DNA from 2 places in the Streptomyces sp. NPDC006551 genome. Region 2 is predicted to be linked to the other one. Evidence: predicted binding sites of a transcription regulator. Region 2 holds the regulator's gene; the other holds the start of a gene.
What was found. Region 2 encodes HrcA, which represses chaperone genes, less so after heat shock. Its sites were predicted from a motif close to TTNGCACTCNGNNNNNCNGAGTGCNAA; they were not measured.
Positions count from the first base shown of each region.

Region 1: a site for HrcA is predicted at 1,259-1,285, ahead of groL (chaperonin GroEL). Genes of this name have one in related genera too.

Region 1 covers NZ_JBEXOT010000046.1:4,223-7,632, forward strand. The annotation lists gene thrC (threonine synthase) at 1-245, shown strand, start outside; gene ABZY12_RS29030 (MoaD/ThiS family protein) at 271-549, shown strand; gene ABZY12_RS29035 (cold-shock protein) at 934-1,137, shown strand; gene groL (chaperonin GroEL) at 1,450-3,078, shown strand; gene ABZY12_RS29045 (SRPBCC family protein) at 3,237-3,410, shown strand, end outside.
Region 2 covers NZ_JBEXOT010000006.1:22,147-25,556, reverse strand. The annotation lists gene ABZY12_RS08940 (nitronate monooxygenase) at 1-252, opposite strand, end outside; gene dnaJ (molecular chaperone DnaJ) at 353-1,492, opposite strand; gene hrcA (heat-inducible transcriptional repressor HrcA) at 1,493-2,512, opposite strand; gene ABZY12_RS08925 (MBL fold metallo-hydrolase) at 2,677-3,396, shown strand; gene ABZY12_RS08920 (DUF3097 domain-containing protein) at 3,407-3,410, shown strand, end outside.

The sequences.
Region 1 (3,410 bases), on a different contig from region 2:
TCGTCGAGGCGATCAAGATCCTGGCCCGCACCGAGGGCATCTTCGCCGAGACGGCGGGCGGGGTCACGGTCGGCGTGACGAAGAAGCTCGTCGAGGCCGGTCTCATCGACCCCAGCCTGACCACCGTCGTGCTGAACACCGGCGACGGCCTCAAGACCCTGGACGCGGTGGCCGAGACCTCGCAGGCGACCGCCACCATCCGCCCGAGCCTGGACGCGTTCCGCGACGCCGGCCTGGCCCACTGAGCCGACTGAGAGACTGGAGAACCCGATGAGCGTCAAGGTCCGCATCCCCACCATCCTCCGTACGTACACGGGCGGTCAGGCCGAGGTCCCGGCGGAGGGCGCGACCCTCTCCGAGGTCATCGCCGACCTGGAGAAGAACCACACGGGCATCGCGGCCCGAGTCCTGGACGACCAGGGCAAGCTCCGCCGCTTCGTGAACGTCTACGTGAACGACGACGACGTCCGCTTCGAGCAGGGCCTGGAGACGGTGACGCCGGACGGGGCGGGCGTGTCGATCATCCCGGCCGTCGCCGGCGGCTGCTGACTCATCGCGATTCCCCGAATTGCCCTCTCCGTGAGAAACGGAGGGGGCAATTCTGCATGGTTGAACGGGGTAGAGTTGGGGAAGCCCCCTCCGCTGCTCATGCCGGACGCATATGAGAATGCGTCGACGCGCGACAAGATGCAGCCAAAGTGTTCGAGTGTTGTGTACCTTCTGCGCACTTTGACGGGCCCGACTTGCCCCGGAACTCAGCGAATCCTCCCCAATTCTCCTTTCCGGCGCGCCCAGAATTCTCGTCCGATTGACCTGTTGCAGAGGGCAGTTGGGCAGATACATTCAGCCGCGGTCGACGCGTTCCGGCGCAGGGTCTGACCCGGGTCCGCGAAGTGCGGTCCCGCGCAAGGGCCAGTAATAGGGGAGTTAGGCATGGCTCAGGGCACCGTCAAGTGGTTCAACGCGGAGAAGGGGTACGGCTTCATCGCGGTCGACGGTGGTGCGGATGTTTTCGTCCACTACAGCGCGATCCAGATGGACGGTTACCGCACCCTTGAAGAGGGTCAGCGAGTCGAGTTCGAGATCTCGCAGGGCCAGAAGGGTCCGCAGGCGGACATGGTCAAGCTCGCCGTCTGAGCACGGCGCGATCGGCCACCACGTACGCACTCACGCCGAGGGGTCCGCATCCTGACCGGGATGCGGGCCCCTCGTGCGTTCCCGGACGGCTCCCCGGGTGTCTCCCGATCTGTGGGAGGCGCTTGCACTCTCCTAGGGCGAGTGCTAATCATTGGCGTTAGCACTCTGAAGGTGAGAGTGCTTACGAGGATCGGGCAGACGAGGCCCGCGACCAGGTGGGGCAAGGAACCGCCTGGCACGCAGGCCGTCCGTCGCGGGCGTCGGCGCGGTCCTGGAGCGTTATCCACCCCATGTCCGGGAGGACCACTTCACATGGCCAAGATCATCGCGTTCGACGAGGAGGCACGGCGCGGTCTCGAGCGCGGGATGAACCAGCTCGCCGACGCCGTCAAGGTCACCCTTGGCCCCAAGGGCCGGAACGTCGTCCTCGAGAAGAAGTGGGGCGCCCCCACGATCACCAACGATGGTGTGTCCATCGCCAAGGAGATCGAGCTCGAGGACCCGTACGAGAAGATCGGCGCCGAGCTGGTCAAGGAAGTCGCCAAGAAGACGGACGACGTCGCCGGTGACGGTACGACCACCGCGACCGTCCTCGCCCAGGCGCTCGTCCGCGAGGGCCTGCGCAACGTGGCGGCCGGCGCCAACCCGATGGCTCTGAAGCGCGGCATCGAGAAGGCCGTCGAGGCCGTCTCCGGCGCCCTGCTGGAGCAGGCGAAGGATGTCGAGACCAAGGAGCAGATCGCCTCCACGGCCTCCATCTCCGCCGCCGACACCCAGATCGGCGAGCTCATCGCCGAGGCCATGGACAAGGTCGGCAAGGAAGGCGTCATCACCGTCGAGGAGTCCCAGACCTTCGGTCTGGAGCTGGAGCTCACCGAGGGTATGCGCTTCGACAAGGGCTACATCTCGGCGTACTTCGCCACCGACATGGAGCGTATGGAGGCGTCCCTGGACGACCCGTACATCCTGATCGTCAACTCCAAGATCTCCTCCGTGAAGGACCTGCTCCCGCTCCTGGAGAAGGTCATGCAGTCGGGCAAGCCGCTGCTGATCATCGCCGAGGACGTCGAGGGCGAGGCCCTGTCGACCCTGGTCGTCAACAAGATCCGTGGCACCTTCAAGTCCGTCGCCGTCAAGGCTCCGGGCTTCGGCGACCGTCGTAAGGCCATGCTGAACGACATCGCCATCCTCACGGGCGGCACGGTCATCTCCGAGGAGGTCGGTCTCAAGCTCGAGAACGCCGGCCTGGACCTGCTGGGCCGCGCCCGCAAGGTCGTCATCACCAAGGACGAGACCACGATCGTGGACGGCGCGGGCGAGAGCGACCAGGTCGCCGGCCGCGTCAACCAGATCCGCGCCGAGATCGAGAACTCGGACAGCGACTACGACCGCGAGAAGCTGCAGGAGCGCCTGGCGAAGCTCGCCGGCGGTGTCGCGGTCATCAAGGCCGGTGCCGCGACCGAGGTCGAGCTCAAGGAGCGCAAGCACCGCATCGAGGACGCCGTTCGCAACGCGAAGGCGGCCGTCGAGGAGGGCATCGTCGCCGGTGGTGGCGTGGCCCTGCTCCAGGCCTCCTCGGTCTTCGAGAAGCTCGAGGGCGACCTCACGGGCGACGAGGCCACGGGTGCCGCGATCGTGAAGCTGGCCCTCGAGGCCCCGCTGAAGCAGATCGCCGTCAACGCCGGCCTCGAGGGCGGCGTCGTGGCGGAGAAGGTCCGCAACCTGCCCGTCGGCCACGGCCTCAACGCCGCGACCAACGAGTACGTCGACCTCATCGCCGAGGGCATCATCGACCCGGCGAAGGTGACGCGTTCCGCGCTGCAGAACGCGGCCTCCATCGCCGCGCTGTTCCTGACCACCGAGGCCGTCATCGCCGACAAGCCGGAGAAGGCCGCCGCGGCCGCTCCGGGCGGCATGCCGGGCGGTGACATGGACTTCTGATCCGTCGAGGATCAGCGGTCCGGCTGAACGCCGAAGGGCGGCACCCCAGCGGGGGTGCCGCCCTTCAGTCGTGTCGCTCGGTTGCTCTGTCGGTGTGACCATGACAGTAGGGAGCCGTCCGAGAGTCGCCGAGATCCGTCCGGAAGACGGGAGCGATCATGATCACGTTGCTGACGACACCGTCGGACCGGGAACTGGTCATCACACGCACCTTCGACGCCCCGCCGGAACGCGTCTGGGAGGCCTGGACCCGCCCCGAGCACGTCCGCCACTGGTACGGCGTGGCCGCGCTGACCACGACCGTCTGCGAGATCGACCTCCGGGTCGGGGGA
Region 2 (3,410 bases):
CTCGACGGCGGCGGGGTCGGCGGGCTGCCCGCTCTGCGGCATGAAGAGGTTGACGCCGAAGGGCTGCCCGGTCAGCCCGCGGACCTGTTTGATCTCCTGGTACATGCCGCCGGCCGTCTTGTAGCCGCCGGCCAGGAAACCGAGACCTCCGGCCTCGCACACGGCTCCGACCAGCTGCGGACAGGAGGCGCCACCCGCCATGGGGGCCTGCACGATCGGGTACCGGGAGAGATCGTTCAGTGCGGTGGACATGCAGGCATCGTGTCATGAGCGGGTACCGCACCCGAAACCCCGGAGGGCGCCCTCCGCGGTCGGCGGAGGGCGCCCTCGTACGGGCTCGGCGGGGCGCCGACTACCGCCCGTTGAACGCGTCCTTGAGACGGGAGAACAGGCCCTGCTGTCCCGGCTGGAACTGGCCGGTCGGCCGTTCCTCGCCGCGCAGCTTCGCCAGCTCCCGCAGCAGGCGCTCCTGCTCCGGGTCCAGCTTCGACGGCGTCGTGACCTCGACGTGCACGATCAGGTCGCCGCGCCCGCCACCGCGCAGATGCGTGATGCCGCGCCCGTGCAGCGGGATCGACTGGCCCGACTGCGTGCCCGGGCGGATGTCGACCTCCTCGACGCCGTCGAGCGTCTGCAACGGCACCTTGGTGCCGAGCGCGCCCGCCGTCATCGGGATCGTGACCGTGCAGTGCAGGTCGTCGCCGCGCCGCTGGAAGGTCTCGTGCGGGACCTCGTGGATCTCGACGTACAGGTCACCGGCGGGGCCGCCGCCGGGGCCGACCTCGCCCTCGCCGGCGAGCTGGATGCGCGTGCCGTTGTCGACGCCGGCCGGGATCTTCACGGTCAGCGTGCGACGCGAGCGGACCCGGCCGTCGCCCGCGCACTCCGGGCACGGGGTCGGGACGACGGTGCCGAAGCCCTGGCACTGGGGGCAGGGGCGGGAGGTCATGACCTGGCCCAGGAAGGACCGGGTGACCTGCGAGACCTCACCGCGGCCGCGGCACATGTCACAGGTCTGCGCGGAGGTACCGGGCGCGGCGCCCTCGCCCGAGCAGGTCGTGCAGACGACCGCGGTGTCGACCTGGATGTCCTTCGTCGTACCGAAGGCGGCCTCGTTGAGGTCGATCTCCAGCCGGATCATCGCGTCCTGGCCGCGTCGCGTCCGCGAGCGCGGCCCGCGCTGCGACGCCGTACCGAAGAACGCGTCCATGATGTCCGAGAAGTTCCCGAAGCCGCCCTGGCCGAAGCCGCCGGCGCCGCCGGCACCGCCGGAGGCCGAGAGCGGGTCGCCGCCGAGGTCGTAGACCTGCTTCTTCTGCGGGTCCGACAACACCTCATAGGCGGCGTTGATCTCCTTGAACCGCTCCTGCGTCTTCGGATCGGGATTCACATCCGGGTGCAGCTCGCGGGCGAGCCGCCGGAATGCCTTCTTGATCTCGTCCTGGGACGCGTCGCGGCGCACGCCGAGTACGGCGTAGTAGTCCGTGGCCACTTACGACTCCGCCAGGATCTGTCCGACGTAACGTGCCACTGCGCGTACCGCTCCCATCGTTCCGGGGTAGTCCATGCGGGTCGGTCCGACCACGCCGAGTTTGGCGACTGCCTCGTCGCCCGAACCGTAGCCGACCGCGACGACGGACGTGGAGGTGAGTCCCTCGTGGGCGTTCTCGTGCCCGATCCGTACGGTCATGCCCGAGTCCTTGGCCTCGCCGAGCAGCTTGAGGAGCACGACCTGCTCCTCGAGCGCTTCCAGCACCGGCCTGATCGTGAGGGGGAAGTCGTGCCCGAAGCGGGTGAGATTGGCGGTGCCGCCGATCATCAGCCGTTCCTCGTGCTCTTCCACCAGGGTTTCCAGCAGGGTCGCGAGAACCGTCGAGACCGTGCCGCGGTCCTCCGTCTCCTCGAAGGACTCCGGGAGATCCTGCACCAGCTGGGGCACGTCCGCGAAACGGCGGCCGACGACCCGGCTGTTGAGCCGGGCCCGCAGATCCGCCAGCGAGGTCTCGCCGAACGGCGCCGGGCAGTCGATCATCCGCTGCTCGACCCGGCCGGTGTCCGTGATCAGGACGAGCATCAGCCGGGCGGGGGCCAGCGAGAGCAGTTCCACGTGCCGGACCGTCGAGCGGGTCAGCGACGGGTACTGCACGACGGCGACCTGGCGGGTCAGCTGCGCGAGCAGCCGGACCGTACGCCCGACGACGTCGTCGAGGTCCACGGCGCCGTCGAGGAAGTTGTGGATGGCGCGCCGCTCGGGCGTCGACAGCGGCTTGACACCGGCCAGCCGGTCGACGAAGAGGCGGTAGCCCTTGTCGGTCGGGATGCGTCCGGCGCTGGTGTGCGGCTGGGCGATGTAGCCCTCGTCCTCCAGGACGGCCATGTCGTTGCGCACCGTGGCGGGCGAGACGCCGAGCTTGTGGCGCTCCGTGAGCGCCTTGGAGCCGACGGGCTCCTCCGTCCCGACGTAGTCCTGGACGATGGCGCGCAGCACCTCGAGTCTGCGTTCGCTGAGCATGGGCGCACACCTCCAGCTGGCGTTCCGGTTGCTCCGTGTTTGGCACTCGCCCTGTTCGAGTGCCAGGAATCCCCCGGCCAGTGTACGGCGGTGGTCGTCGTTCCTGGCAAGGAGGCGGCGACGGAGTCGCTTCTCACCTCCGCCGTAGCGGATAGCGTCGCCGCATGGATGTCGGTTGGGAAGAGTTCGGCTGGGAGCGGCTCGCGGACGGGGTCGGGCGGCGGCGACTGCCCGTCTGGGACGCCACGGTGGGCCTGGTGCTCGGCGAGAGGGCGGTGCTGCTGTACGACACGGGCTCCACGCTCCGCGAGGGCGCCGAGCTGCGGACGCAGGTGGAGGCGATGACCGGCCGCAAGGTGACGCACATCGCACTGAGCCACCCGCACTTCGACCATGTGCTGGGCACCGCGGCGTTCTCAGGGGCGGAGGTGTACGGGGCGGTGGGCGTCGACGAGCTGCTGCGCCGGGAGCGGCACGCGCTGCGGACGGACGCGGTACGGCACGGGGTCGACGAGGCGGCCGCCACGGAGGCGACCGACGTGCTGGTGGCGCCGCGCCACACGGTGTCCGGCGAGTGGACGCTGGAGCTGGGCGGCCGGCAGGTGCTCCTTGCCAATGTGGGCCCCGGCCACACGGGCCACGACCTGGTGCTTCTCGTGACCGGCGCCCGGGAGATCGTGTTCTGCGGCGACCTGGTCGAGGAGTCCGGGGAGCCGCAGGCCGGGCCGGACGCGATCGGCTCGCGCTGGCCGGCGGCGCTCGACCGGCTGGTGGAGCTGGGCGGGGAGGACGCGGTGTACGTGCCGGGGCACGGGGCGGTCGTCGACGCCGCGTTCGTACGGACACAACGGGAAGAGCTGGCACGGCGCTTCGGAGTGTCATAACGTCGCGCGAATGC